Regions from separate parts of the Scandinavium sp. UTDF21-P1B genome, predicted to be linked through region 1. Evidence: predicted binding sites of a transcription regulator. Region 1 holds the regulator's gene; each other region holds the start of a gene.
The links. The regulator PhoB, encoded in region 1, activates phosphate uptake and scavenging genes when phosphate is short. The targets are predictions, from matches to a motif close to CTGTCATAAAACTGNCNNAT.
Positions count from the first base shown of each region.

Region 2: glpT (glycerol-3-phosphate transporter) is a predicted target of PhoB. The motif match lies at 2,051-2,070, and genes of this name have one in related genera.
Region 3: pstS (phosphate ABC transporter substrate-binding protein PstS) is a predicted target of PhoB. The motif match lies at 2,528-2,547, and genes of this name have one in related genera.

Region 1 covers NZ_JBFLVD010000005.1:177,901-187,764, reverse strand. Annotated here, with positions in the region: gene sbcC (exonuclease subunit SbcC) at 1-1,431, opposite strand, end outside; gene sbcD (exonuclease subunit SbcD) at 1,428-2,630, opposite strand; gene phoB (phosphate response regulator transcription factor PhoB) at 2,804-3,493, shown strand; gene phoR (phosphate regulon sensor histidine kinase PhoR) at 3,515-4,810, shown strand; gene brnQ (branched-chain amino acid transporter carrier protein BrnQ) at 5,219-6,538, shown strand; gene proY (proline-specific permease ProY) at 6,614-7,987, shown strand; gene AB1287_RS02545 (MFS transporter) at 8,245-9,567, shown strand; gene AB1287_RS02540 (extracellular solute-binding protein) at 9,564-9,864, shown strand, end outside.
Region 2 covers NZ_JBFLVD010000017.1:95,141-105,004, forward strand. Annotated here, with positions in the region: gene glpQ (glycerophosphodiester phosphodiesterase) at 1-561, opposite strand, end outside; gene glpT (glycerol-3-phosphate transporter) at 573-1,925, opposite strand; gene glpA (anaerobic glycerol-3-phosphate dehydrogenase subunit A) at 2,193-3,821, shown strand; gene glpB (glycerol-3-phosphate dehydrogenase subunit GlpB) at 3,811-5,058, shown strand; gene glpC (anaerobic glycerol-3-phosphate dehydrogenase subunit GlpC) at 5,055-6,254, shown strand; gene AB1287_RS14680 (nicotinamide mononucleotide deamidase-related protein YfaY) at 6,255-7,457, opposite strand; gene AB1287_RS14685 (YfaZ family outer membrane protein) at 7,546-8,088, opposite strand; gene menE (o-succinylbenzoate--CoA ligase) at 8,329-9,696, opposite strand; gene menC (o-succinylbenzoate synthase) at 9,693-9,864, opposite strand, start outside.
Region 3 covers NZ_JBFLVD010000009.1:29,467-39,330, forward strand. Annotated here, with positions in the region: gene glmS (glutamine--fructose-6-phosphate transaminase (isomerizing)) at 1-711, shown strand, start outside; gene AB1287_RS05545 (methyl-accepting chemotaxis protein) at 753-2,306, opposite strand; gene pstS (phosphate ABC transporter substrate-binding protein PstS) at 2,635-3,675, shown strand; gene pstC (phosphate ABC transporter permease PstC) at 3,812-4,771, shown strand; gene pstA (phosphate ABC transporter permease PstA) at 4,771-5,661, shown strand; gene pstB (phosphate ABC transporter ATP-binding protein PstB) at 5,710-6,483, shown strand; gene phoU (phosphate signaling complex protein PhoU) at 6,496-7,221, shown strand; gene yieH (6-phosphogluconate phosphatase) at 7,317-7,982, opposite strand; gene adeP (adenine permease AdeP) at 8,153-9,490, shown strand; gene AB1287_RS05585 (NADPH-dependent FMN reductase) at 9,620-9,864, opposite strand, start outside.

The DNA of each region.
Region 1 (9,864 bases):
GAACTGCTGGAGCTTCTCTTTGTATTGCTGGCGACGCGCGGCGAGCTCCGCTCCGCCTTTTTCCAGCGCCTGCTGGCGCTGGGCCAACAGAGGGAGTAGCTGCTGGCGCCGCTTGCTGAGCGGCTGAAACTGCCCTTGCAGCGTGTTCAGCTGCTGACGAAGGGGCCTCAGGCGTTGATGCTGTTCGAGCGCAGCGGCCACGGCGGCCTCATCCAGCGTCAATGTGGACGGCGGCAGGGCATCACGCTGACGGGCGAGCTCGTTCTCACGCTGAGTCAGCTCTTGCAGATGTATGGCATCGCGCTCCTGTTGGTTAAAGGCCGCGCGCCAGCCAGTCAGTTCGCTCGACCAGTGGCGGAAGCGCGCGTTTTCGGTAAGCCACGCTGAGAGTACCTTTTGCTGGCCGGTGAGCTCCTCGTGCTGGCGTTCGGCGCTCAGGCGTAACCGCCCGCGCTGTGTGAGCTGAGCCTGTAAGCGAGTATTCACTTCTTCAATTTTTTGCTGCGTTTGCGTCAGCGACGCCTGATCGTCCTGAAAGCGCAGCCACAGCGGGCGCAGCCTGTCGGCGGGCTGTGCCAGGGCGAGGGCTTCCAGCCGCGGCCGGGCGGCGTTTAATGCATCCTGTGCCGCGGCGAGCGCTGTCTGTGAGCGAAGCTGTGCGTCCTGCATTTCCGCTTCGCGCGTTAGCCACTGCTGCCAGAGCTGGACGCGCTGCTGCTCCGCCTGGTGCTGTTTCTCCTCGTCAGTAAGCGCCTGCAAACGTTGCTGCAGCGCCTGCTGCTGCTCTTCCGTCAGTAAAATCATACCGGAAGCCTGCGCCTGGCATTTTTCCAGTTCGGTTTTGGCTTCTTTATGTTTCTCAAATACTCTCGCCGAAATCTGGCCATAAATTTCGGTGCCGGTCAGCTCTTCCAGCAGCTCAGCACGCTCTTTCGGCTTGGCATTGAGGAAAGCGGCAAACTGGCCCTGGGAGAGCATCATGGAGCGGGTGAAGCGGCCATAGTCGAGACCGGTGAGTGAGGCGGTCAACTCCAGCTTATCTTTGACTTTTTCTGCCAGAATTTTGCCGTCTTCACAGCGGGCCAGCTCCACGCGCGGGGCCTGGAGATTGCCGTCTGGCTGATTTCTGGCACGGTTCTGGCTCCAGAAGGCGCGATAGGCCACGCCTTTCACTTCAAACTCCACTTCCGCGAGGCACTCGGCGGTATCGCGGGTCATCAGGTCGTTTTGCGACTGCGACAGCGTACTGAGGCGCGGCGTTTCGTGGTACAGCGCAAGGCAAATGGCATCCAGCAGCGTGGTTTTGCCCGCGCCCGTTGGCCCGGTAATCGCGAACAGGCCGTTGCTGGCAAACGGTTCAGCGGTGAAATCAATCTTCCATTCGCCCTTCAGCGAACTGAGGTTTTTCAGCCGCAGGCTCAGGATTTTCATGGCTGTTCCTCCCCGGAAAGTTCGCTCAGGGTTTCGGCGAAAAGCTGGTGCAGGCGTTGCTCCTGCGGGGCTTCCAGCGCTTCCAGCGCCAGACGTCGCTCAAAAACGTCTTCGACTTTCAGTTCGCTCAGCGTTTCGCGATGCTCGTTTGCCAGGATGCGCTCGCGCTGTTCGCGGCTGCGGCGAACCAGCAATATCTCGACGGGTAAATCATCGGTCAGCGCCTGAATTTTGCGCTGAATATCGTGCAGATATTCGTCGCTGGTGATTTCGATATCGAGCCACACCGGTGAGGCGGGATCGGCGTCGCGCCACTGTTCCAGCTGCTGGCTGATGCTGGCGAAATCGCCTTTCAGCACGCTCAGCTTTTGCGTAACGGGCACCTCGAGCGGCTCCACGCTTTCCAGCCTGCCTTCGCTGAAATGCACCAGGTTGACGGTTTTGGCTTTACCGGTTTCATCAAAGCTCAGGGAAATCGGCGAGCCGCAGTAGCGAATGTGCTCCGTGCCACCAATTTTTTGCGCACGGTGAATGTGGCCCAGCGCGATGTAGTCGACGGGGGGGAAATTCTGCGCCGGGAAGGCGTCAAGCGTGCCGATATAGATGTCACGCACCGCGTCACTTTTGCTGGCACCGACGGTGGTCAGATGGCCGCTGGCGATGATTGGCAAAGGGCGCTCGCCCCGCAGTTCGCATGCCTGCTGATACTGCTGCTGATAGTAGTTCGTGATCGCCTGTAATAAATGCTGCTGCTTTTCCCCCGCCGATGCACCCGCCTGGCTGACGATAACATCGCGCGGGCGCAGGAACGGAACCGGGCAGAGAATGGCGCCAGGCTTGCCGTCGCGGCACTTCAGTTCGCAGGGCGGTGTGCCGCTGCCCGCCACCACCAGGGTGTTGAGAAACGCCAGAATATCGCGGGACTCGTTGAGCGTGGCGACGGAGTCGTGGTTGCCCGCCAGCACCACCAGCTGGCAGCCGGTCTGCTGGAGCTTCACCACAAAGCGGTTGTAAAGTTCGCGCGCGTAGCTCGGCGGCGAACCGGTATCGAAGATGTCGCCCGCCACGATAATGGCATCTGCCTCTTGCGCCTCTGCGGTGTTCAACAGCCAGTCGAGAAACGCCTCGTGTTCGGCGGCGCGGCTTTTACTGTAAAAGTTCTGGCCAAGGTGCCAGTCAGAGGTATGGAGGATGCGCATTAAGGTGGCCTGTGGCAAAAAAGCGTGACGGCAAGTATAAACGGTTACGGATATCAGGGCGATGACGTGTTTTTCGGTGTCATAATTGAAAAAAACACTATCATAAATCTGTCACAAATCTGACGCATAATGACGCCGCATGATACGCATATGATTAATAAACAGGATAAATAATGGCGAGACGTATTCTGGTCGTTGAAGATGAAGCCCCGATTCGCGAGATGGTCTGCTTCGTCCTGGAGCAAAATGGCTTTCAGCCTGTAGAAGCCGAAGATTTTGACGGTGCCGTGAATCAGCTCAATGAGCCGTGGCCGGATTTAGTCCTGCTGGACTGGATGCTGCCGGGCGGTTCAGGCATTCAGTTTATTAAGCATCTTAAGCGTGAAGCGCTGACGCGTGATATTCCAGTGGTCATGCTGACCGCGCGAGGTGAAGAAGAAGATCGCGTGCGGGGTCTGGAAACCGGCGCAGATGATTACATCACCAAACCGTTTTCCCCGAAAGAGCTGGTGGCGCGCATCAAAGCCGTGATGCGCCGCATTTCGCCGATGGCGGTTGAAGAGGTGATTGAGATGCAGGGCCTGAGCCTCGACCCGTCCTCTCATCGCGTCATGACTGGTGAAAACCCGCTGGACATGGGGCCAACGGAATTTAAGCTCCTGCACTTCTTTATGACGCACCCGGAGCGCGTCTACAGCCGCGAACAGCTGTTGAACAACGTCTGGGGCACCAACGTTTATGTGGAAGATCGTACGGTGGACGTGCACATTCGCCGTCTGCGTAAAGCGCTGGAACACAGCGGTCACGACCGGATGGTGCAGACCGTCCGCGGCACGGGCTATCGTTTCTCCGCCCGTTTCTGACAATTGACTGGAGTGTGACCCGTGCTGGAACGGCTGTCATGGAAAAGGCTGGTTTTTGAGCTCATCCTCTGTTGTATACCGGCCCTGATCCTCGGGGCTTTTTTCGGCTATCTGCCGTGGTTTCTGCTGGCGGCCGTCACCGGACTGCTGATCTGGCATTTCTGGAATTTGCTTCAGCTTTCGTGGTGGCTTTGGGTCGACAGGAGTATGACGCCGCCGCCGGGTAAAGGAAGCTGGGAGCCGCTGCTTTACGGTCTGCATCAGATGCAGATGCGTAATAAAAAGCGTCGCCGTGAGCTGGGGAGCCTGATAAAGCGTTTTCGCAGCGGGGCGGAATCGTTGCCTGATGCGGTGGTGCTGATTACGGAAGAGGGATCGATGTTCTGGTGTAACGGCCTGGCTCAGCAGACGCTCAACCTGCGCTGGCCGGACGACAGCGGTCAGAACATCCTCAACCTGCTGCGCTACCCGGAATTTTCCCGCTACCTGAAATCCCGCGATTTCACCAAACCGCTCAATCTGGTGCTCAACACCGGGCGTCATCTGGAAATCCGCGTGATGCCCTACAGCGAAAAACAGCTACTGCTGGTTGCGCGTGACGTCACCCAGATGCACCAGCTGGAAGGTGCGCGGCGTAATTTCTTCGCCAACGTGAGCCACGAGCTGCGCACGCCACTCACGGTGTTGCAGGGCTATCTGGAGATGATGCAGGAGCAAACGCTGGAGGGCGCACCGCGCGAAAAAGCGCTGCACACTATGCGTGAGCAGACGCAGCGCATGGAAGGGCTGGTGCGTCAGCTGTTAACGCTGTCGCGCATTGAGGCCGCACCGCTGGCCGCGCTGAATGAGCGTATCGATGTGCCCATGATGCTGCGCGTGGTTGAACGTGAAGCGCAAACCCTCAGCCACAAAAAGCACATTCTGCATTTTGAGATTGATGATTCGCTGCTGGCTTTGGGTAGCGAAGAACAACTGCGCAGCGCGATGTCGAATCTGGTGTACAACGCGGTGAACCATACGCCGGAGGGCACGGAGATAGTGGTGCGCTGGCAGCGTGCTCCGCACGGAGCGCAGTTCAGCGTGGAAGATAACGGGCCAGGCATTGCGGCCGAGCATATTCCACGGCTGACCGAACGTTTTTACCGTGTTGATAAAGCGCGCTCCCGGCAGACAGGCGGCAGCGGGTTGGGGCTTGCGATTGTGAAGCATGCGGTTAATCACCATGACAGCCGACTCGATATTGAAAGTATTCCAGGCAAGATGACGCGCTTTAGCTTTGTGCTGCCGGAACGTTTGGTTGCCAATAAAAGTGCCTGAAGAGCTGTCTGGAAGGATTGGTTGACAAAGACCGGCGAAAGCCGGTTTTTTATCTTTCCGGTCGGCCAAACGGCGAATAATTATTAATCGTCTGCTGCTTTTTTGTTCGCATGATTAGCCAGAGGTTTTTCGCATATATGGTTGTTCATGCTACATGCGAATTAGTTGTTGCTATAATCCTCTGGTTTTACGATCCCTTGTTGCATTAAAACGTTATAAGCGTTTAAATTGCCCCCCATGCAGTCGCAGTCTGACTGCCTTCACGCGATAAACCCAATAACTATTCTTTTCGCGTGAACATCGGGAGTGTTTCCCACTGTATGACACGCTTTCACCGTTGTTCTGTTCCGCAGGAATAAGTACGACGTTTTGACATTCAACACCACATCCACAGGCAGTAAAGAGTTTATGACCCATCAGTTAAAATCTCGCGATATCATCGCGTTGGGCTTTATGACCTTTGCGTTGTTCGTTGGCGCGGGCAACATTATCTTCCCTCCTATGGTCGGCCTGCAGGCTGGCGAACATGTCTGGACGGCGGCGATCGGCTTTCTGATTACCGGTGTGGGCCTGCCTGTGCTGACGATTATCGCGCTGGCGAAAGTGGGTGGTGGCGTAGACAACCTCAGTACCCCGATTGGTAAAGTGGCGGGCGTTCTGCTGGCAGTGGTGTGCTATCTGGCTGTGGGGCCGTTGTTCGCCACGCCGCGCACCGCAACGGTTTCTTTCGAAGTGGGGATCGCCCCGCTGACTGGTGATGGCGCGCTGCCGCTGTTCCTCTACAGCCTTGTCTATTTTGCGCTGGTGATTCTGGTTTCCCTCTATCCGGGCAAACTGCTGGATACCGTTGGCAACTTCCTGGCTCCGCTGAAAATCATTGCCCTCGTGGTGCTGGCCGTGGCGGCTATCATGTGGCCTGCGGGCCCAATCAGCCACGCGCTGGAAGCCTATCAGACTGCGCCGTTCTCTAACGGTTTCGTTAATGGCTATCTGACGATGGATACCCTCGGTGCGATGGTGTTCGGCATTGTTATCGTGAATGCCGCACGCTCCCGTGGCGTGAGTGAAGCGCGCCTGCTGACCCGTTATACCGTGTGGGCGGGCCTGATGGCGGGCGTTGGCCTGACGCTGCTGTACCTGGCGCTGTTCCGTCTGGGTTCCGACAGCGCATCGCTTGTCGATCAGAACGCCAACGGCGCAACTATTCTGCACGCGTACGTTCAGCACACCTTTGGTGGCGCAGGCAGCTTCCTGCTGGCGGCGCTGATCTTCCTGGCCTGTATGGTGACTGCGGTGGGCCTGACCACAGCATGCGCCGAGTTCTTCTCTCAGTACCTGCCGCTTTCTTACAAAACGCTGGTCTTCATCCTTGGCATCTTCTCGATGGTGGTGTCCAATCTGGGCCTGAGCCACCTGATTCAGATTTCCATTCCGGTGCTCACCGCGATTTATCCGCCATGTATTGCACTGGTAGTATTAAGCTTTACCCGCGGTTGGTGGCATAATTCGACCCGCGTGATCGCCCCGGCAATGTTCATCAGCCTGGTGTTCGGCTTGCTGGATGGCGTGAAAGCCTCCGTGTTTGCTGATATCCTTCCCGGCTGGACCGCGCATCTGCCGCTGGCACAGCAGGGTCTTGCATGGCTGATGCCAACGATTGTCGCCGCCGTGCTGGCGATGGGATGGGATCGCGCAGCAGGTCGTCAGGTAACCTCCAGCGCGCATTAATTAGCGGGCGAGGATTGAAATTAACCACGGGGCCATCGGCTCCGTGGTTTTGTTTTTGTTAAGGCAGTGGAATTCATGGCAACAGATAACAAGCTAAAGCGTGGGCTTACCGCCCGTCACATCCGCTTTATGGCGCTCGGTTCGGCTATCGGCACCGGTCTTTTTTATGGCTCGGCAGACGCCATTAAAATGGCCGGTCCCAGCGTGCTGCTGGCGTACCTCATCGGCGGCGTGGCCGCTTACATCATCATGCGTGCGCTCGGCGAAATGTCGGTGCACAACCCGTCTGCCAGCTCTTTTTCCCGCTACGCGCAGGAAAACTTAGGCCCGCTTGCAGGCCACATCACCGGCTGGACCTACTGCTTTGAAATCCTGATTGTCGCCATTGCTGACGTCACGGCGTTCGGCATCTACATGGGCGTCTGGTTCCCGGCTGTGCCGCACTGGATTTGGGTGCTGAGCGTGGTGCTGCTGATTTGTGCCATTAATCTGATGAGCGTGAAGGTCTTCGGCGAGCTGGAATTCTGGTTTTCGTTCTTTAAGGTTGCCACCATCATCGTGATGATCGTTGCCGGGTTTGGCATCATCATCTGGGGGATCGGCAACGGCGGGCAGCCGACGGGTATTCACAACCTCTGGAGCAACGGCGGCTTCTTCAGCAACGGCTGGATCGGGATGGTGATGTCCTTGCAGATGGTGATGTTCGCCTACGGCGGGATTGAAATCATCGGCATTACTGCCGGTGAGGCGAAAGACCCGGAGAAATCTATTCCGCGCGCTATCAATTCGGTACCCATGCGTATTCTGGTGTTCTATGTGGGCACGCTGTTTGTGATCATGTCGATTTACCCGTGGAACCAGGTCGGCACCAACGGCAGCCCGTTCGTGATGACCTTCCAGCATATGGGCATTACTTTTGCGGCCAGCATCCTGAACTTCGTGGTGCTGACGGCTTCGCTTTCCGCGATTAACTCTGACGTCTTCGGCGTGGGGCGCATGCTGCACGGCATGGCGGAGCAGGGCAGCGCGCCGAAGGTGTTCGCCAAAACCTCGCGTCGCGGCGTGCCGTGGGTGACGGTGGCGGTGATGACCATTGCTCTGCTGCTGGCGGTCTACCTGAACTACATCATGCCCGAAAACGTCTTCCTGGTGATTGCATCGCTCGCGACGTTCGCCACCGTCTGGGTGTGGATCATGATCCTGCTGTCGCAAATTGCCTTCCGTCGTCGCCTGTCGCCGGAAGAAGTGAAGAATCTTAAATTCAGGGTGCCTGGCGGCGTATTTACCACCGTTGTCGGTCTGCTGTTCCTGGTCTTTATCATTGTGCTGATTGGCTGGCATCCGGATACCCGTATTTCGCTTTACGTCGGCTTCGCGTGGATTGTGCTGCTGCTGATTGGCTGGCAGTTTAAGGTTCGTCGCGAGCGCCAGCGGGCTTTCGCGCAGTAATCTTTTTAAGCCCGGCGGCGTTCTGCTGCCGGGTTTCCCTTCTGGTTCAAACGTGTGAGAAATCACAAAACGCGTTAAGCGATTCCCTGCTCATATATGAGCAATTTGTGCATGGTGACTCGTCTTCTCCGGCATTAATGCGTCTGACGCATTAACAGATGCGGTAAATGCACTTATTCAGTCGCGCATTTTCACGCATCCTCATGGTTGATAAAAAGTTAAATATGTTAACTGATTTGTTAATCATGGAGGGCGAGATGCCTGTCACCACTGAAACTACTGCATTCCGCGCCAGGGCGATGGCCATTCTGCGCGTGACGTCGGGCAACTTCCTTGAGCAGTTCGACTTCTTCCTGTTTGGCTTTTACGCCACCTATATTGCCCACACCTTTTTTCCGGCAGAAAGCGAATTTGCTTCGCTGATGATGACCTTCGCGGTGTTTGGCGCAGGCTTCCTGATGCGCCCGATTGGGGCGGTTGTCCTGGGGGCGTGGATCGACAAAGTTGGACGCCGCAAGGGGCTTATCGTCACGCTCTCCATTATGGCTGCCGGGACGTTTATGATCGTGCTGGTGCCGGGCTATCAGTCCATCGGGCTGTGGGCGCCGCTGCTGGTGTTGTGTGGACGTTTGCTGCAAGGCTTCTCTGCCGGTGCCGAACTGGGCGGGGTGTCGGTCTATCTGGCAGAAATTGCCACGCCGGGGCGCAAAGGGTTTTACACCAGCTGGCAGTCGGGTAGCCAGCAGGTGTCAATCATGGTGGCGGCGCTGCTGGGCTTTACCCTGAATGAAATGATGGGGGCAGACACTCTGCAGGCCTGGGGATGGCGTATCCCGTTCGTTGTGGGCTGTCTGATTGTGCCGTTCATCTTTATGCTGCGCCGTCAGCTGACGGAGACGCAGGAGTACGAACAGCGCGACAACCATTTGCCGCTGAAACAGGCGATGAGTACGCTGCTGCAAAACTGGCGTGTGGTGGTGGCAGGCATGCTGATGGTGGCAATGACGACCACCGCGTTTTATCTGATCACCGTTTATGCTCCGACGTTTGGCAAAAAAGTCCTGCTGCTCAGCGCCTCCGACAGCCTGCTGGTCACTTTGCTGGTGGCGATTTCTAACTTCATCTGGCTACCGATCGGCGGCATGATTTCGGACCGGTTTGGCCGCAAGCCGGTGCTGATTGCCATGACGCTGCTGGCGATTTTCACCAGCTGGCCTGCGTTAACCGTGCTCGCCCATGCGCCGAGTTTTAGCATGATGCTGATTGTGCTGCTGTGGCTCTCCTTTATTTATGGCATATACAACGGCGCGATGATCCCGGCACTAACGGAAATCATGCCCGGGGAAGTGCGCGTCGCTGGTTTCTCTCTGGCCTATAGCCTTGCGACGGCGCTTTTTGGCGGCTTCACGCCGGCCGTTTCCACCGCGTTAATTCAATACACCGGCGATAAAGCGGCACCGGGATACTGGATGAGTTTCGCTGCTATCTGTGCGCTGCTTGCCACGCTCTATCTCTATCATCGAGCCTCATCTCACGGCTGGAGCAGCCGTCACTCTCACCCTTCAGGAGCAACACGATGAAACGTTTAGCCTTTTGGATGGCACTCACCTTTGCGGGCACCTTTAGCCTGAGCGCCAGTGCTGAAGAGATCACGGTGATGATTTCCGGTGGCTTTTCCGCAGCGCTCGATAAGTTGGCCCCGCAGTATGAAAAGGCAACGGGCGATACGGTGCATATTGTTCATGGTCCGTCGATGGGGAAATCTCCGGAGGCCATTCCGAACCGGCTGGCGGCAGGGCAGCCTGCTGATGCGGTGATCATGGTGGGATATGCGCTGGATAACCTGCAAAAAGCGGGAAAAATTGCGCCAGCTAGCC
Region 2 (9,864 bases), on a different contig from region 1:
CAGCACCGCCAGCGTTTTCGCCGCAATATCCTTGCCTTCCTGATGATGGAACCACGGCGCTTTGATTTCCGGATAGATACCAATATTTTTACCGGTTGAGTGGTTCAGCCCCTGAACAAACTCAATTTCCTCTTCAAAAGTGTGAATACGGAAATCAGACTTGCCCATCGGGAAGCGCCCCGGATAGACCTGCACCTTCTTGCCGTTTTCAATCTCAAAGCCCTCGGTAAACTTCAGCGAACGAATTTCCGCCAGCGTGAAGTCGATGGCGTAATAGCGGCCATCTTTACGGGCGCGGTCCGGGAAACGTTCAGCCACGTCCGTCACGCGGTCAAGATAATGGTCATGCAGGACGACCAGCTGGTCGTCCTTTGTCATCACTAAATCCTGCTCCAGATAATCCGCACCCTGCGCATAGGCCATCGCTTTCGCGGGGAGCGTATGCTCGGGCAGGTAGCCGCTGGCACCACGGTGAGCGATAACAATCTTATCGGCCGCGAGCGCAGAGCCCGTCATTAAACCGGCCAGCAGCAGGCCCGTTGCTAATTGCGTTAATTTCATCACAATGCTCCTTATTGTCGACGCGCCTGCATTTCCGCATGATGACGTTTCTCACCTGCCATCACCACCAGCAGTAAAATCACCGCCAGTACGCTACCGCCGATCATCACCATGAAACCGCCGTCCCAGCCGAAGAAGTCGACCGTATAGCCCACAATAGCGCTGGCCGCCACGGAACCGCCGAGATAGCCGAACAACCCGGTAAAGCCCGCGGCCGTACCCGCAGCTTTTTTCGGTGCCAGCTCAAGCGCATGCAGGCCAATCAGCATCACCGGACCATAAATCAGGAAGCCGATAACAATCATACAGGTCATATCCACGCCCGGATTACCCGGCGGGTTAAGCCAGTAAACAACGGTGGCGATGGTCACCAGCGTCATAAAGAACACGCCGGTTGCCCCTCGGTTGCCGCGGAACACTTTGTCCGACATCCAGCCGCACAGCAACGTGCCCGGGATCCCCGCATATTCATACAGGAAATAGGCCCAGGAGGACTTGTCCAGCGCGAAATGCTTCACTTCTTTCAGATAGGTGGGTGACCAGTCGAGGATGCCGTAGCGCAGCAGATACACGAACACGTTCGCCACCGCGATATACCACAGTAATTTATTGGGCAGCACGTACTGCATGAAGATCTGTTTTGCCGTCAGTTCTTCTTCATGCTTTTCGCTGTAGTCGTCCGGATAGTCGTTTTTGTACTCCTCAATCGGCGGCAGGCCGCAGGACTGCGGCGTATCGCGCATCAGGGCAAAGGCAAACAGCGCGACCAGAATCGCGCCGAAAGCCGGCATATACAGCGCCGCCTTCCAGTCGTTGAACCATGCCATCCCTAACAGGAACAGCAGCGGCGGCAAACCACCGCCAACGTTATGCGCACAGTTCCATACCGACACAATGCCACCGCGCTCCTTCTGTGACCACCAGTGGACCATGGTGCGCCCGCACGGCGGCCAGCCCATCCCCTGGAACCAGCCGCAGATAAACAGCAGCACGAACATAACCGCAATGCTGGACGTTGCCCAGGGCACGAAGCCCATAAACAGCATCACCGCCGCCGCAAGAATTAGCCCGGCAGGCAGGAAAACGCGCGGATTTGAGCGATCGGAAACCGACCCCATGATGAATTTCGAAAAACCATAGGCGATTGAAATGCCCGACAGCGCGAAGCCTAAATCGCCGCGCGAGAAGCCCTGTTCAATCAGATAAGGCATGGCAAGGGCAAAGTTTTTGCGCACCAGGTAGTAGGCCGCATAACCGAAGAAGATCCCGAGGAAAATCTGCCAGCGCAGTCGGCGATAGTGCGCATCTATCTGCGCCTCAGGCAATCTCGCCGCGTGGGCGGCAGGTTTAAAAATACTGAGCATGGTAGCCTCCGTGGCCATCGTTATCAGATACAAACGTCTGAGAATTATCAGTAGCAGGGATGAGTCATCATCCGGGGCGGATGGTAGGCAAAGCGTAGCGGGCGTACTGTGAAATGTCGCACAAAATGTTACAGAATTATGACAAATATTCCATTGTGAGCACGGAATCACGTTTCATTTTCGATTTATGTTCGATTATGCGCGATATCAAACAAACCACAGTTTTATTGTGGCTAACTGGACGAAAATGAACAGGAAGGGAGCAGTATGACTTTCGCGACGGTCAATGAAGCCGATGTCATCATCATCGGCGGTGGCGCAACGGGTGCCGGAATCGCCAGGGACTGCGCTCTGCGCGGCCTCAAAGCGATTCTTGTCGAGCGTGATGATATCGCCACCGGGGCGACTGGCCGCAACCACGGTCTGCTGCACAGCGGTGCACGCTACGCGGTCACCGACCCGGAATCTGCCCGTGAATGCATCGCCGAAAACGCTATTCTCAAACGCATTGCCCGCCACTGTACTGAAGCCACACAAGGGCTGTTTATTACCCTGCCGGAAGATTCTCTCGACTTTCAGCAGCAGTTTATTGAAGCCTGCCGAAGCGCAAATATTGATGCCCAACCGCTGACGCCCGCCCAGGCGCTGACGCTGGAGCCCGCAGTCAACCCGGCAATTATCGGCGCGGTGAAAGTGCCCGACGGCACAGTAGATCCCTTCCGGCTGACGGCCGCCAATATGCTGGATGCCCGCGAGCACGGTGCCATCATTCGTACCGGCTGCGAAGTGACGGGGCTCATCCGCCAGGGCGCGCGCGTATGCGGGGTAACGATATGGGATCGCACAACACAAAAAACCGAACAGCTACATGCCCAGGTCATCGTCAACGCGGGCGGCATCTGGGGCCAGCGTATTGCCGAATACGCCGACCTGTCCGTGCGCATGTTCCCGGCAAAAGGGTCACTGCTCATTTTCGAAAACCGCATTAACCAGCACGTGATCAACCGCTGCCGCAAGCCTGCGGATGCCGATATTCTCGTGCCTGGCGATACGATTTCGCTGATTGGTACGACCTCCACGCACATTGATTACCGCGATATCGACTACAACCGTGTCACAGCGGAAGAAGTCGATATCCTGCTGTGTGAAGGGGAAAAACTGGCTCCGATAATGGCGACAACGCGCATTCTTCGCGCGTACTGCGGCGTGCGTCCCCTGGTCGCCAGCGACGACGATCCCAGCGGGCGTAACGTCAGCAGAGGGATTGTGCTGCTCGATCACGCCAGACGCGACGGCATGGAGGGCTTTATCACCATCACCGGCGGTAAGCTGATGACCTATCGGCTGATGGCGGAAATGGCAACCGATGCCGTCTGCCGAAAACTGAATCACAGCGCAGCCTGCACCACGGCTGACATTCCCTTGCCGGGTTCACGCGAAACAACCGAAAACACGTTGCACAAAATGATTTCCCTTCCTGCCCCGCTGCGCGGTTCTGCTGTTTATCGCCATGGCGACCGTACGCCAGAATGGCTTGGCGATTCACGACTGCACCGGAGCCTGGTGTGTGAATGCGAAGCCGTCACCGCCGGGGAAGTACGCTATGCCGTCGACAACCTGGCAGTGAAGAATTTGCTCGACCTGCGTCGTCGTACGCGCGTTGGCATGGGCTCCTGCCAGGGTGAACTCTGCGCCTGCCGGGCAGCCGGTTTACTCCAGCGTTATCAGGTCACCACGCCTGCGCAATCGCTCAATCAGCTCTCTGAATTTCTGAACGAGCGCTGGCGGGGCGTGCAGCCCATCGCCTGGGGCGATGCGCTGCGGGAAAGCGAATTTACGCGCTGGGTCTGGCAGGGATTGTGCGGTCTGGAAAAGGAGCACCAGGATGAAATTTGATACCGTCATCATCGGCGGCGGACTCGCGGGGCTGCTGTGCGGGCTGGAGCTGACCCGCCAGGGCCTGCGGTGCGCCATCATCAGCCTCGGCCAGAGCGGCCTGCACTTTTCGTCCGGCTCCCTTGATTTGCTGACCCATTCATCGGAAATTCACCTTGATGCTGCGCTGGAGAGGCTCGCGGCCACCGAACCCACGCATCCCTATAGCCTGATCGGCAAAACAGCGGTGTTGGCCTGTGCACATCAAACCGAAGCGCTGCTGAGCGAATGCGGCATTGCTATGCAGGGCAGCGTTGAGCAGCCGCATCAGCGCATTACCCCCATTGGCACCCTGCGCCAGGCATGGCTGACGTCTGAGGACATTGCCCTTGCCCCGGAAAAGGGGGAGCGCATTGCGGTCGTCGGTATCAGCGGCTTTCTCGATTTTCAGCCGCATCTGGCGGCAGCCTCACTGCGGAAAAGCGGCGCAAACGCTGAGGCGCTGGAAATCGAACTCCCACAGCTGGACATCCTGCGCGATAACGCCTCTGAGTTCCGCTCGGTAAATCTGGCCAGGGTGCTGGATGGCGGCAATCAGGCGCAGAGCCTGCTGGCCGCGCTGCTGCCAATAGCAAAGCTGTATGACAGGATCCTCATGCCCGCCTGCTTTGGCCTGCAGGATAACAGCCTGTGGCGCGCGCTGAATGAATCCCTTCCCTGCCCGCTTTCTTTATTGCCGACGCTGCCCCCGTCGGTGCCGGGCATCAGATTACACGCTGCGTTACAGCGTCAGTTTATTAAGAACGGCGGCGTCTGGCTGGCGGGTGATGCGGTGACGGATGTGAGCCACAGCGGGCAAAGCGTCAACGCGATTTCGACCCGTAACCACGGCGAGATCCCGCTGCGCACCCGCTTTGCCGTACTCGCCAGCGGCAGCTTCTTCAGCGGCGGCCTGGTTGCCAGTCGGCAGGACGTAAGCGAACCCGTCCTCGGCCTCGACGTGCTGCAAACGCCCGGGCGGGAAAACTGGACCAGCCGTGATTTCTTTGAGCCACAACCCTGGCAGCGCTTTGGCGTTAAAACGGATAACGCGCTGCGCGCTTCACTCAACGGCCAGCCTTTCAACAACTTTTTCGCCATCGGCGGTGTCCTCAGCGGCTTTGACGGCCTGTCACAGGGCTGCGCCGGCGGCGTCAGCGCAGTCACGGCATTGCACGTTGCCCGCCAGATTACTGAACTCAGCGGAGAGCAGCCATGAACGATACCCGTTTTGACCACTGTATCAAATGTACCGTTTGCACCACGGCCTGTCCGGTAAGCCGCGTTAATCCTCACTATCCGGGCCCGAAACAGGCAGGCCCGGACGGTGAACGCCTGCGCCTGAAAGAGGGTGCGCTGTATGACGAAGCGCTGAAGTATTGCATCAACTGTAAGCGCTGTGAGGTCGCCTGCCCGTCAGACGTTCGCATTGGCGATATTATCCAGCGTGCCCGGGCCCGGTTCAGCCAGCAGAAGCCCACGCTTCGCGATGCCATTCTCAGCCACACGGATTTAATGGGCACGCTTTCCACGCCGTTTGCGCCGATCGTCAACGCCACCACGGGCCTGAAGCCGGTTCGTCGACTGCTGGACGTCGCCCTGAAAATTGACCATCGCCGCCAGTTGCCCAAATACGGTACGGGAACCTTCCGACGCTGGTATCGCCGGATTGAAAAACAGCAGGCGCAATATGCGGAACAGGTCGCCTTTTTCCACGGCTGTTACGTGAATTACAACAACCCGCAGCTTGGCAAAGATTTAATCAGCGTGATGAATGCACTTGGCATCGGGGTGCAGCTGCTCGATAAAGAGAAGTGCTGCGGCGTGCCGCTGATTGCCAACGGCTTTGTCGATAAGGCGCGTAAACAGGCGCAAATCAATACCGCTTCACTGCGCAAGGCGGTGGTGGAAAAACAGCTGCCGGCGATTGCCACGTCGTCAACCTGCACGTTCACCCTGCGCGACGAATATCCACATCTGCTGGATATTGATAACCATGACGTTCGCGACAGCATTGAGCTTGCTACCCGTTGGCTGTGGAAACAGCTGGATGCGGGGAAAACGCTGCCGTTACGCCGGTTGCCGCTGAAGGTGGTGTATCACACGCCCTGCCATATGGAAAAAATGGGCTGGTCGATTTACACCCTTGAGCTGCTGCGTCAGATCCCGGAGCTGGAGGTTATCGTGCTGGATTCACAGTGCTGCGGCATTGCCGGAACCTACGGTTTTAAAACCGAAAACTACGTCACCTCGCAGGCCATCGGCGCCCCGCTGTTTGCCCGAATTGAGGAGAGCGGCGCCGATCTGGTGATTACCGACTGTGAAACCTGCAAATGGCAGATTGAGATGTCCACCAGCCTGCGCTGTGAACATCCCATTACCCTTCTGGCTCAGGCGCTGGCAAGCCCACACTGATTACGCTGGCAGGAAGAGGTCGTCGACAACGTTGATCCAGCCGTGCTCGCTGGCCACCGATTTGCCGTTCAGCCAGCGACGCAGAATATTCAGCGCCATCATCGCACATACCTCCTGACGCACCGCGAGGCTGTGATGCGAGTTGCTAAATTTCACCCGCAGCGCGTAAGTGCCTTCGGCGGTTGAGAGTGCGAAGTTGAGATGATCCTGCTCCAGTCCGCTGACGGCCAGCGCCAGTCCGGCAAAATGGTTCACCCGGCGTTCCGCCGTCCAGTGCGCCGTCTGCGCCAGCGTTTCCTCCTGGCACGGCACCACTTCACTTGCCAGAAGAGGCGCACTCTCCCGCCCAAGCTGAAGGGCAATCAGCCCGCAGGTGAACTGCTCGCTGAGGGTGATGCTCAGATTCCGCTCATGCAGCGTGCGGGCCAGCTGCGCCGCCAGGCCTTCGGTACCTTCAAAGATCAGGCTCTCTCCCGCGACTTTCTGCACCTCGGGCCACAGGGCGAGCATCGCGTCGCGCTCAGCGGCAGGCCCGGTTAGCTTCAGCTCAATGATTGGCATGGATGAGCGATAGCCCATCGTCACGCCAGGCGGCAGGTTCAGATGATCAAGGCTCTGGGCCAGATCGCTTTCGGAGCGTCCAAAGGTGGTAAGCCGCAGGCAAAGCGGAGGCTCCGGCAACGTAAAGCGCTCACGCAGGCGCGGCACAATCTGTTCAGCCACCATCACTTTAAATTCCGAAGGTACGCCCGGCGTGAAGAACATCAGGCAGCGGTTCAGCTGAACGGCAAAGCCGCAGGCGGTACCGACCGGGTTATCAATAAACTCGGCGCTGGCGGGAATTTCCGCCTGTTTGCGGTTGCTCGGGGCCATCACCCGGCCACGCTCGCTGAAGAAGCGCTCCATCTGCTTGAGCCAGGCTTCGTGCAGCACCAGCCCTTCACCTTTAGCAGTGGCGGTGGCCAGCGCGCTCAGATCGTCGCTGGTAGGGCCAAGACCGCCGTTAACGATCAGAATATCTGCATGCTGGCTGCGTTCGCGCAGGATGGATACCAGCGCATCGAGATCGTCACCAACGGTATTGCGCCGCGTTAACGGCATTCCTTGCGTAAATAAGTAATCGGCAAGCCACGCGGCATTGGTGTCAATGATTTGACCATGCAGCACTTCGTCACCCGTGGACAGCATCTCCACATTTATCATCGTTATCTCCTGAAGAAGAGGACGATTTACTATAGCGGAGGCCGGGAAGAAAAGGAAAACAGGCGCGGCAGAATACCGCGCCGGGAGATCAGAATGCCGCGCTTACGCCTACGTACGGGCCGTCTGCAATGACGTTGTCGCGGTTGTCATCTTTACCTGCCAGATTCAGATAACGGTAGCCCGCTTCAATGCTGATCGGACGCATGATGGTCCAGCGACCGCCTGCGTTGGCTTCCTGATAGCTCTCGATACCGCTGGAGAGGGAATCCGGGGAGTAGTAATACTCACCGAACAGACGGAAGCTGTCGCCGATAGGCCACTGCAGACCACCGCCTACCGCAGCCGCATAGCCTTCATCGCCCTGCTTCGGATTGGTGTAGACGCCTTTACCACCGACGGTCGCGATGAACGGGCCCAGCGGAATATTCAGACCCAGACCGAGGTTCGCGGCATCGCCGTCGTTGTCGCTGTGGGTCCAGTTACCGCTCATCGCCAGACCCGTTGATTCCGTTCCAAAACCTACACCCAGGTTGGTGTAATGCTCGCCCGCCTGACCGCTCACGCTGATCGCGTTCGCCGCCGCAGAAACAAACAGCAGCCCGGACAGACCTAATAAGATACCTTTTTTCATTTTTTAACGTTCCAGCAAACACAAATTAATAAAAATGCCCAAAAACGGCAGAATTGTACTGCCGAATGCCCAGGAATCAAGACACTAAAAAGGCGATTGGCGACAGGATTGTAACCAGTCACTACGTGATACGAGGCATATTGAGGGGAATTTCAGCAGTAATGAAGGAGAAGTGAGACAAAACAGCTAAATGCCCCTTCACAGAGAAAGTGTTTATCACCCGGATGAGAATCAGAAATTTTAGCCTTTCAGCGTGGCATTCACCCACTCCTGAAGCGCGCGGCGGGAAATTTTAATGCCGCCGGTTTTCAGGCTTGCGGGCAGCTGAAGCCAGTAAACAGGCTGCTGGAACCGGGCCAACTTATCCTTCGCCCATTCAGGCATCCCGGCAACGTCAAACCCTTCACGACCTTCCACCACCGCAACCGGGCGCTGACCGTATTCGTTGTCATCCAGCGGCACAATAAAGACCTGTTCAATTTGCGGATGACGGACAATGGTCCGCTCAACCTCTTCGGGTTGAATCCCCTCACCGCCGCAGAAAAAAAGATTATCCATTCGACCAAGGACGCTGAGACGATCGCCATGCCACTCACCGCGGTCGCGCGTGGCAAACCAGCCTTCGGCATTAGTCAGCGGGATCAGCTCGCCGTTGCGCCAGTAGCCCGCCGCCATGCTGTCACCGCGCAGCCAGATTTCACCGTCAACGATTTTCACTTGTTTGCCCGGCAGCGCACGCCCCACGTCAGCTTCGCTATCCGTTTCCTTGGCGCAGACCGTGGAAGCGAATTCCGTCAGGCCGTAGCCGCAGAACGTCTGAATGCCACGGGAGCGCGACCGTTCGGCAAGCTCGACAGGAATTGCCGCGCCGCCCAGCAGCACCGTGTGAAGCGTAGAGGTTTCACCGTCGTGCAGCAGACGCCAGAGCTGAGTCGGCACCAGCGAAGCATGCGTACAGCCTGCCAGCATCTGCGCCAGCGGCATGCGTTCGCGCACCGTCAGGCATGCGCCTTTCAGCAGCCAGCGCCAGATAATGCCCTGCCCGGAAACATGAAACAGCGGCAGCGACAGCAGCCAGTCGTCAGATTCACTAAAAGGCATCAGCGCCAGTACGCCTTTGGCGCTGGCAAGGTGGGCCTGCAGCGTATGCACCGCCGCTTTCGGTAAGCCGCTGGAGCCGGAAGTGAGCGTCATCGTGGCCAGACGTTCGGGCTGCCAGAGCGATTCCGGTGCGGCCTCAGCCTGCTGAAGGGCAAGCATCGGCAAATCTGTAAACGGGGCTTCTTCTGTGAGCAGCACCGCGTGATGAAGTGAAAACTGAGGCAGCAGCGCGGCCACCAGCTCACGAGGCAGCTGCGGGTTAACCGGTAAAACGCGTGCGCCACACTGTAGCAATGCCAGCCACGCCAACAGAGTTTGCGGAGAGTTCCAGGCCCGCAGCAGCACGCCCTCGCCCGGCTGGAGGTTTTGCGAAAGAAAACCGGCAGCCAAGCGATCGATACTTTCGCACAGCTGTCGCCAGGTCAGCACTTCATCGCCCAGCCTCACCGCCCGGGCATCCGGACGCGCAGCGCGCCAGTGACGCCACGGAAAATCAGGGAAGGTCATAACAGCGGATCCAGGCTCTCGTAGGTCATGCAGGGCAAATTGCTATCCGGCCAGCGACGAATCAGTTGAGCCTGCATCAGGTTCAGCGTGTCGAGGCCAGGCATGGTATCCGGCGTCAGCCAGGCCGCAATACGCGCCAGCTGAGTGAGAGCGAGGCTTGACTCGATT
Region 3 (9,864 bases), on a different contig from region 1:
ATTTGTAACGTGCCGGGGTCTTCGCTGGTGCGTGAATCCGATTTGGCGCTGATGACCAAAGCCGGAACGGAAATCGGCGTGGCGTCGACCAAAGCGTTCACCACGCAGCTGACCGTGCTGTTAATGCTGGTGGCGAAACTGGCAAACCTGAAAGGTCAGGATGCGTCTGTGGAGCACGACATTGTTCATGGCCTGCAAACGCTGCCGAGCCGCATCGAGCAGATGCTGTCGCAGGACAAGCGTATTGAGGCCCTGGCTGAGGGCTTTTCAGACAAGCATCACGCGCTGTTCCTCGGTCGTGGCGATCAGTATCCGATCGCGCTCGAAGGCGCGCTGAAGCTCAAAGAGATCTCTTATATCCACGCCGAAGCCTATGCCGCGGGCGAGCTGAAACACGGCCCGCTGGCGCTGATCGATGCGGATATGCCGGTTATCGTTGTGGCGCCAAACAACGAACTGTTGGAGAAACTGAAATCCAACATCGAGGAAGTGCGCGCGCGCGGCGGCGTGCTGTACGTCTTCGCCGATCAGGATGCCGGTTTCACCAGTAGCGACAACATGAAAGTGATTGAGATGCCGCATGTGGAAGAGGTGATTGCGCCTGTCTTCTACACCGTCCCGCTGCAGCTGCTGGCCTATCACGTGGCGTTGATTAAAGGCACTGACGTGGACCAGCCGCGTAACCTGGCGAAATCTGTCACCGTCGAGTAAGCGTAACCGGAGCTCTGCCAGGTGCAGAGCTCCTTTCTCATTTACAGGCGAAACGCGGCAACCGCCAGCCGCAGCTGTTCTGCCTGCTCTTCCAGTGACGCCGAGGCTGCCGCTGACTGCTCCACCAGCGAAGCATTCTGCTGAGTCACGCTATCCATCTGCGAAACCGCCAGGCTGACCTGTTCGATCCCCCTGCTCTGCTCTTCAGACGCGGTCGTGATTTCCCCCATAATATCGCTGACGCGCGTTACCGAGGTCACAATCTCCTTCATGGTTTCCCCCGCTTCAGCCACCTGCTGCGAGCCGGTATGAACCTGGCTGACCGACGTTTCAATCAGCCCTTTGATTTCCTTAGCTGCCTGCGCGCTACGGCTTGCCAGAGTACGAACTTCGCCAGCGACGACGGCAAAGCCTCGTCCCTGTTCGCCTGCACGAGCTGCCTCAACCGCTGCGTTCAGGGCAAGGATGTTGGTCTGGAAGGCAATCCCGTCGATCACGCCGGTGATGTGGGCGATTTGCTGTGAGCTTTCGGTAATTTTCTGCATGGTGCTGACAACATTGTCGACAGCATTTCCGCCCAGTGCAGCCGTAGTTGAAGCCGTACTGGCAAGCTGAGCCGCCTGGCGTGCGTTATCGGTATTCTGTCGTACCGTTGCGGTCAACTGCTCCATGCTGGCGGCAGTCTGTTCGAGAGAGGCGGCTTGTTCTTCCGTGCGCGATGACAGGTCGTTATTGCCGGAGGCAATTTCGCTGGCTCCGAGGTAGATCGTGTCTGAACTACCGCGAACCGAAGTGACGGTTTGCTTGAGTTCTTGCTGCATGTGATTCAGGTTGTCGGCCAGATGCGCAATCTCAAGGCAGCCGTTGGCCTGATTATGGTGTGACAAATCGCCGCTGGCGATGATCCGGATATGTTCCACCACGTCCTGCAACGGTTTCAGAAGCAGATTGTTCAGGCCATACCAGATGGCGGCCATAATGATCAGCACAGTCAGAAAAATACCGGCAAGTGTCCACTGCATCTGAGTGAACGCCTGTTTGTTTATCTCTGTGGCTGCATGCAGCAGGGAAGTGTTCTCGGCGCGCCAGAGATGATAGCTGGCCTCCATCGCATCCTGGGCCTGTTGTGCATCCAGATTGCCATACGCGGCGTAGTTATCCTGCTGTAAAAACGCGATCGAGGATTTCAGCAAGCCAGACATCTGCTGGTAGGTTTTTTCCATTTCGCTGGCGAGCGGCTTTTGCTGTCCTTCCACCAGCGGCAGGTTTTTATACTGGCTAAAGTAAGTATCGGCCTGGGCCAGCGATTTCCTGGCGATGCCCAGCAGTTCATCAATCGCCCGCAACGAATCCGGATCGCGCTGGTTTTTCAGAAAGCGAATGGCGACGCGGTTGATGTTGACCCGGGTTTTAATCAGGGTGTTAACGCTGTCACCCAGATTTTCCAGCTGCGAGTTCAGCACGTCAGATTTCTGAAAGTTCTGACGGTCGCCATTCACAGCGGAGTAAAACAGACTTCCGCTGACCAGCTGCAAAACGCAAAAAAGGGTTAGTACGATAATAATACTGGTTACGACTCGAAGGTTGTTCAGCACAGGTTTCATCCAATAAATGTTGCGGGTTTATTAACAACATCGGTCGAAACGGCAGAAACTAAAGTCGATTTTTTCGCCATTGCAGAGATGACAATCTGTCCTCTTCAGCTAACGTTTGTAGTGTCATAAAAATAAAATTTTACCGACAAGTAAATGTCATAATTTATTATAATCAATTGATAATTAAATAAAAAATGAACGATCTTTAACGCAAATATTTCATGTCATAAAACTGTCATAATTCGTACATTTAACTGTCACCTGTTTGCCCTATTTTGCTCAACGTAGCCACTTAAACAATGATTTACGAAATCCTGCAGGAGACATTATGAAAGTTATGCGTACCACTGTCGCAACTGTTGTCGCCGCGACCTTATCAATGAGCGCTTTCTCTGCATTCGCAGCAGCAAGCCTGACTGGCGCTGGTGCAACCTTCCCGGCGCCGGTGTATGCCAAATGGGCGGATACCTATCAGAAAGAGACCGGTAACAAGGTCAACTACCAGGGTATCGGCTCCTCCGGTGGTGTGAAGCAGATTACGGCTAACACCGTGGATTTCGGTGCTTCCGATGCGCCTCTGTCTGATGACAAGCTGGCTCAGGAAGGTCTGTTCCAGTTCCCGACCGTGATCGGCGGCGTGGTGCTGGCGGTCAATCTGCCAGGCTTCAAATCCGGTGAGCTGGTGCTCGATGGTAAAACCCTGGGGGATATTTACCTCGGTAAAATTAAGAAGTGGGACGACGAAGCGATTGCGAAGCTGAACCCGGGCAAGAAACTGCCTTCTCAGAATATCGCAGTAGTGCGTCGTGCTGATGGTTCCGGTACTTCCTTCGTGTTCACCAGCTACCTGGCGAAAGTGAACGAAGAGTGGAAATCCAAAATCGGCGCAGGCTCGACGGTTAACTGGCCGACCGGTCTGGGCGGTAAAGGCAACGACGGTATCGCCGCGTTCGTTCAGCGTCTGCCGGGTTCTATCGGCTACGTTGAGTATGCTTACGCTAAGCAGAACAACCTGGCTTACACCAAACTGGTTTCCGCTGATGGCAAATCTGTGAGCCCGACTGAAGAGAGCTTTGCTAACGCGGCGAAAGGCGCTGACTGGAGCAAATCCTTCGCTCAGGATCTGACCAACCAGAAAGGTGACGACGTGTGGCCAATCACTTCCACCACCTTCATTCTGGTCCACAAAGAGCAGAAGAAGCCTGAGCAGGGTGCTGAAGTGCTGAAGTTCTTTGACTGGGCCTACAAAAACGGCGCCAAAGAAGCAAACGCACTGGATTATGCGTCACTGCCAGAGAGCGTGGTTGAGCAGGTTCGCGCTGCATGGAAAACCAACGTGAAAGACAGCAGCGGTAAAGCGCTGTACTAATCGAGGTTTGTTGTTGATGGCGGATGGCGCTTCGCTTATCCGCCCTACAAAAATCAGGTAACATGCTGTTTTTGTAGGCCCGGCCAGCATAAGCGCCGCCGGGCATCGTTCGGGTGATTAACTGAAAGAGTAATTTATGGCTGCAACCAAGCCTGCATTTAACCCACCGGGTAAAAAGGGTGACATCATTTTCAGCGTGCTGGTAAAACTGGCGGCGCTGATTGTGCTATTGATGCTGGGTGGCATCATTGTTTCCCTGATTTTCTCCTCCTGGCCAAGTATTCAGAAGTTTGGTTTCTCCTTCCTGTGGACCAAAGAGTGGGATGCGCCAAACGATATCTACGGTGCGCTGGTGCCCATTTACGGCACGCTGGTGACCTCCATTATCGCCCTGCTGATTGCCGTTCCGGTGAGTTTTGGTATCGCCCTGTTTCTGACGGAACTCGCGCCAAACTGGCTGAAGCGTCCGCTGGGGATTGCCATTGAGCTGTTAGCCGCTATTCCAAGTATCGTCTACGGGATGTGGGGCCTGTTCATCTTTGCGCCGCTGTTTGCGACTTACTTTCAGGAGCCGGTCGGCAACGTACTGTCGGCGATTCCATTTGTCGGCGCGCTGTTCTCCGGCCCGGCGTTTGGTATCGGTTTACTGGCCGCTGGCGTGATCCTCGCCATCATGATTATTCCTTACATCGCCGCCGTTATGCGCGATGTGTTCGAACAAACACCGGTGATGATGAAAGAGTCGGCCTACGGTATCGGCTGCACCACCTGGGAAGTTATCTGGCGTATCGTTCTGCCGTTCACCAAAAATGGGGTGATCGGTGGCGTCATGCTTGGCCTCGGGCGCGCGCTGGGTGAAACCATGGCGGTGACCTTTATCATCGGCAATACCTACCAGCTCGACAGCGCTTCGCTGTATATGCCGGGCAACAGCATCACCTCTGCACTGGCGAACGAATTTGCTGAAGCCGAATCCGGGCTGCACGTTGCGGCGCTGATGGAACTGGGCCTGATCCTGTTCGTGATCACCTTTATCGTACTGGCGATCTCCAAGCTGATGATTAAACGCCTCGCGAAAAACGAGGGGGCACGCTAATGGCGACTTTAGAAATGCAAACCAGCCCTGAGCTCATTGAATCCCGCCGCAAAATGCAGGCGCGTCGTCGTACCAAAAACCGCATCGCCCTGACGCTGTCGATGGCGACTATGGCTTTTGGCCTGTTCTGGCTGGTGTGGATCCTGTTCTCCACCATTACCCGCGGTATCGATGGCATGTCGATCGCGCTGTTCACCGAAATGACGCCGCCGCCAAATACTGCGGGCGGAGGGCTTGCAAACGCATTAGCCGGTAGCTGCCTGTTGATCCTGTGGTCAACCGTCATCGGTACACCGATGGGGATCATGGCGGGTATCTATCTGGCGGAATACGGACGTAAATCCTGGCTTGCGGAGGTGATTCGTTTCATTAACGACATTCTGCTTTCTGCGCCATCCATCGTGGTGGGCCTGTTCGTTTACACCATCGTCGTGGCGAAGATGCAGCACTTTTCCGGCTGGGCGGGCGTGATTGCGCTGGCGCTGCTGCAGGTGCCTATCGTGATTCGTACTACTGAGAACATGCTGAAGCTGGTGCCGGATAATCTGCGTGAAGCGGCTTATGCACTGGGTACGCCAAAGTGGAAGATGGTGTCCTCCATCACGCTGAAGGCCTCCATATCAGGGATCATGACCGGGGTGCTGCTGGCCGTTGCGCGTATTGCTGGTGAAACCGCACCGCTGCTGTTCACCGCGCTGTCGAACCAGTTCTGGAGCACCGACATGATGCAGCCGATTGCCAACCTGCCGGTGACCATTTTCAAATTTGCCATGAGCCCGTTTGCCGAGTGGCAACAGCTGGCCTGGGCCGGGGTGCTGATCATTACCCTGTGCGTTCTGTTGCTGAACATTCTGGCGCGCATCATTTTCGCGAAGAAGAAACACGGTTAATTTTTTACAGCGTGGCGAAGAGCGGCGCTGAATGAGGAAGAGATTGAGATGAGTATGGTTGAGACGACCCCGGGTAAGATTTCAGTTCGTGATTTGAACTTCTACTACGGCAAATTCCATGCCCTGAAAAACATTAACCTGGATATCGCCAAAAACCAGGTAACGGCGTTTATCGGCCCGTCGGGCTGCGGAAAATCCACCCTGCTGCGCACGTTCAACAAAATGTTTGAGCTCTATCCGGAGCAGCGCGCGGAGGGTGAAATCCTGCTGGATGGCGACAACATTCTGACCAATACCCAGGATATTGCCCTGCTGCGCGCCAAAGTTGGCATGGTGTTCCAGAAGCCGACGCCGTTCCCGATGTCGATTTATGACAACATCGCCTTCGGCGTACGCCTGTTTGAGAAGCTGTCCCGTGCGGATATGGACGAGCGCGTGCAGTGGGCGCTGACCAAGGCCGCATTATGGAATGAAACAAAGGATAAGCTGCACCAGAGCGGCTATTCTCTCTCCGGCGGCCAGCAGCAGCGTCTGTGCATTGCCCGCGGAATTGCGATTCGCCCGGAAGTACTGCTGCTGGATGAGCCATGTTCAGCGCTGGACCCGATTTCAACGGGCCGCATTGAAGAGCTCATCACTGAGCTTAAGCAGGACTACACCGTGGTGATCGTTACTCATAACATGCAGCAGGCGGCGCGCTGTTCCGACCATACTGCGTTTATGTATCTTGGCGAACTGATTGAATTTAGCGATACCGATGCGCTGTTCACCCGACCTGCGAAGAAACAAACTGAAGACTACATTACTGGCCGCTACGGTTGATTTGGAGCGCACATGGATAACCTCAATCTTAACAAACACATTTCCGGCCAGTTCAACGCAGAGCTGGAGCATATTCGCACCCAGGTGATGACCATGGGGGGGCTGGTGGAGAAGCAGCTGTCCGACGCCATCACCGCGATGCATAACCAGGATCAGGATCTGGCGAAGCGCGTTATCGACGGTGACAAGCAGGTCAACATGATGGAAGTCGCTATCGACGAAGCCTGCGTGCGCATCATTGCCAAGCGTCAGCCGACCGCGAGTGACCTGCGCCTGGTAATGGCGATCATTAAAACCATCGCCGAGCTGGAGCGTATTGGTGACGTTGCCGACAAAATCTGCCGCACCGCGCTGGAGAAGTTCTCCCAACAGCATCAGCCGCTGCTGGTGAGCCTGGAATCGCTGGGTCGCCACACCGTGCAGATGCTACACGACGTGCTGGATGCGTTTGCGCGCATGGATCTGGATGAAGCGGTGCGAATTTATCGCGAAGACAAAAAAGTGGATCAGGAATATGAAGGCATCGTGCGTCAGCTGATGACCTACATGATGGAAGATTCCCGCACCATTCCAAGCGTGCTGACCGCCCTGTTCTGCGCCCGCTCTATCGAACGTATCGGCGATCGCTGCCAGAACATCTGCGAATACATCTTCTACTTCGTGAAGGGGCAGGATTTCCGTCACGTCGGTGGCGACGAGCTGGACAAGCTGCTGGCGGGGAAAGATCCGAAGGAGTAAGCGGAACGTCTGGCGGGTGGCGCGTTGCTTACCCGCCCTACGAAACCGGGGATCCCGTAGGCCGGATAAGCTTGCGTATCAGGCATTCAGAAAAATTATTCCGTAATGCTCCAGCCCCGGGCCTTCCACAATCCTGGTAACTCATCCAGACGCGTAAACGTCGTTACCTTCGGGTGGTTAATTGGCTGGTTGTGCGGATCGGCACAGAAGTAAAACACCTCCATCCCTGCCGCCACGCCGGACATCGCCCCCGCGCTGGAATCGTCGACCAGCACGCACTTTACCGGATCAACGTTCATGGCTTTCGCCGCGTGGTACATCAGCGCCGGATCGGGTTTCCAGGCCTGAATGTCATAGCCGCTGAACAGCTTATCGGGAAAATGATGCAGCAGGCCGGTGTTGCCTAAAGAGTGCTGCATTTTACTCACCGGACCGTTGGAGACGATGCACATCGGAACCGTCATCGCGTCCAGCAGGGCATTTGCGCCATCGATCGCTTCGAGCTCGCTGTCGAACAGCCGCGCAACCTCGGCACGATAAACGGGTTCCAGCCTCTCTTTTTCAAGCTTCACGCCGTACTCGGCATTAATGGTGTCGATAATCTCGTACAGCTTCACCCCTTTAAAGCGTTTGAAGATCTCTTCAAGCTCAGGGGTGATGCCAAACTCCCGGAACATGTGGACATAAGCCCGGGAACAAATCACTTCACTGTCGACCAGCGTGCCATCGCAGTCGAAGAATACCGCCTCAATACTGGACATGCCGTTTCCTGTTGTCACAAGTTTAACGTTTACGTAATACAATTTGCCCGACGCAATCGTTGCCGTATAAGCAAAATCAATGAAAAAAATGCATTCGAAGCGCCCCTATTGTCGCATTTTGGTATAGGATAGCGACGAATTTTCCCCTCCTTATGTTCGGAAGCAAGAAGATGAGCCAACAAGATAACACCCAGGCGTCAGGTCAGGGTCTGCTTCAGCGCGTGTTTAAACTGCGCGAGCACGGAACGACGGCACGCACGGAAGTGATTGCCGGATTTACCACCTTCCTGACGATGGTTTACATCGTTTTTGTAAACCCGCAAATTCTGGGCGTGGCTGGCATGGACACCAGCGCCGTCTTCGTCACCACCTGCCTGATTGCCGCCTTCGGCAGCATCATGATGGGTCTGTTTGCGAACCTGCCGGTTGCGCTGGCACCGGCTATGGGCCTGAATGCGTTCTTCGCCTTCGTGGTCGTGCAGGCGATGGGCCTGCCGTGGCAGGTGGGTATGGGTGCTATCTTCTGGGGCGCGATTGGCCTGCTGCTGCTGACCATCTTCCGCGTGCGCTACTGGATGATTGCCAATATCCCGGTAAGCCTGCGCGTGGGGATCACCAGCGGTATCGGACTGTTCATCGGCATGATGGGCCTGAAAAATGCGGGCGTGATCGTTGCCAACAAAGAGACGCTGGTGAGCATTGGTAATCTGACTTCCCACAGCGTGCTGCTGGGCGTGCTGGGCTTCTTTATTATCGCTATTCTGGCTTCGCGTAACATTCATGCCGCGGTGCTGGTGTCTATCGTTGTCACCACCCTGCTGGGCTGGATGCTGGGCGATGTGCACTACGCTGGTATCGTCTCCACGCCGCCGGATGTGACTTCCGTTATTGGCCACGTTGACCTGGCGGGGTCATTAAACCTCGGCCTGGCAGGCGTTATCTTCTCCTTCATGCTGGTAAACCTGTTTGACTCCTCCGGTACCCTGATCGGCGTGACGGATAAAGCGGGTCTGACCGACGAAAAAGGCAAATTCCCGCGCATGAAGCAGGCGCTGTACGTGGACAGCATCTCTTCCGTTGCCGGTTCCTTTATCGGCACGTCTTCCGTTACCGCGTACATTGAATCCTCTTCCGGCGTTTCCGTCGGTGGTCGTACCGGCCTGACGGCAGTCGTGGTTGGCCTGCTGTTCCTGCTGGTGATTTTCCTCTCACCGCTGGCTGGCATGGTGCCACCTTATGCGGCAGCAGGTGCGCTGATTTATGTAGGCGTGCTGATGACCTCAAGCCTGGCCCGCGTGAAGTGGGACGAGCTGACCGAAGCCGTTCCGGCGTTTATTACTGCTGTGATGATGCCGTTCAGCTTCTCGATCACCGAAGGCATCGCGCTGGGCTTTATCTCTTACTGCGTGATGAAAATCGGGACCGGTCGTTTCCGCGACCTGAGCCCGTGCGTGATTATCGTGGCGTTACTGTTTGTGCTGAAGATTGTGTTTATTGACGCTCATTAAGGTGTGGCTTGTGGTGTCAGGTGGCAAAATAAACAGCAAGGCCTTCCCGAGGGAAGGCCTTTTGTGTTTGCACCCTCTCCCTGTGGGAGAGGGCTGGGGTGAGGGCATCAGGCCGCACACCTTTTTCTTTTACGCTTTCACTCGCTGAATATATTCACCAAACGCGGTCAGCTGACCTGTGAGGTGATCGCGCGTGCTTTGATCCACCACTTCACCCGTTTGCGGGTCGACTTTGTTTTGAATCACGCCGCCCATAAATTCAGGTTTGTTCATCACCATCGCGTCCAGGAACACCAGAATCTGACGCAGATGATATTGACAGCGTGCGCCGCCGATCGCGCCCATTGAGCTGGTCTGGATCAGTACCGGCTTCC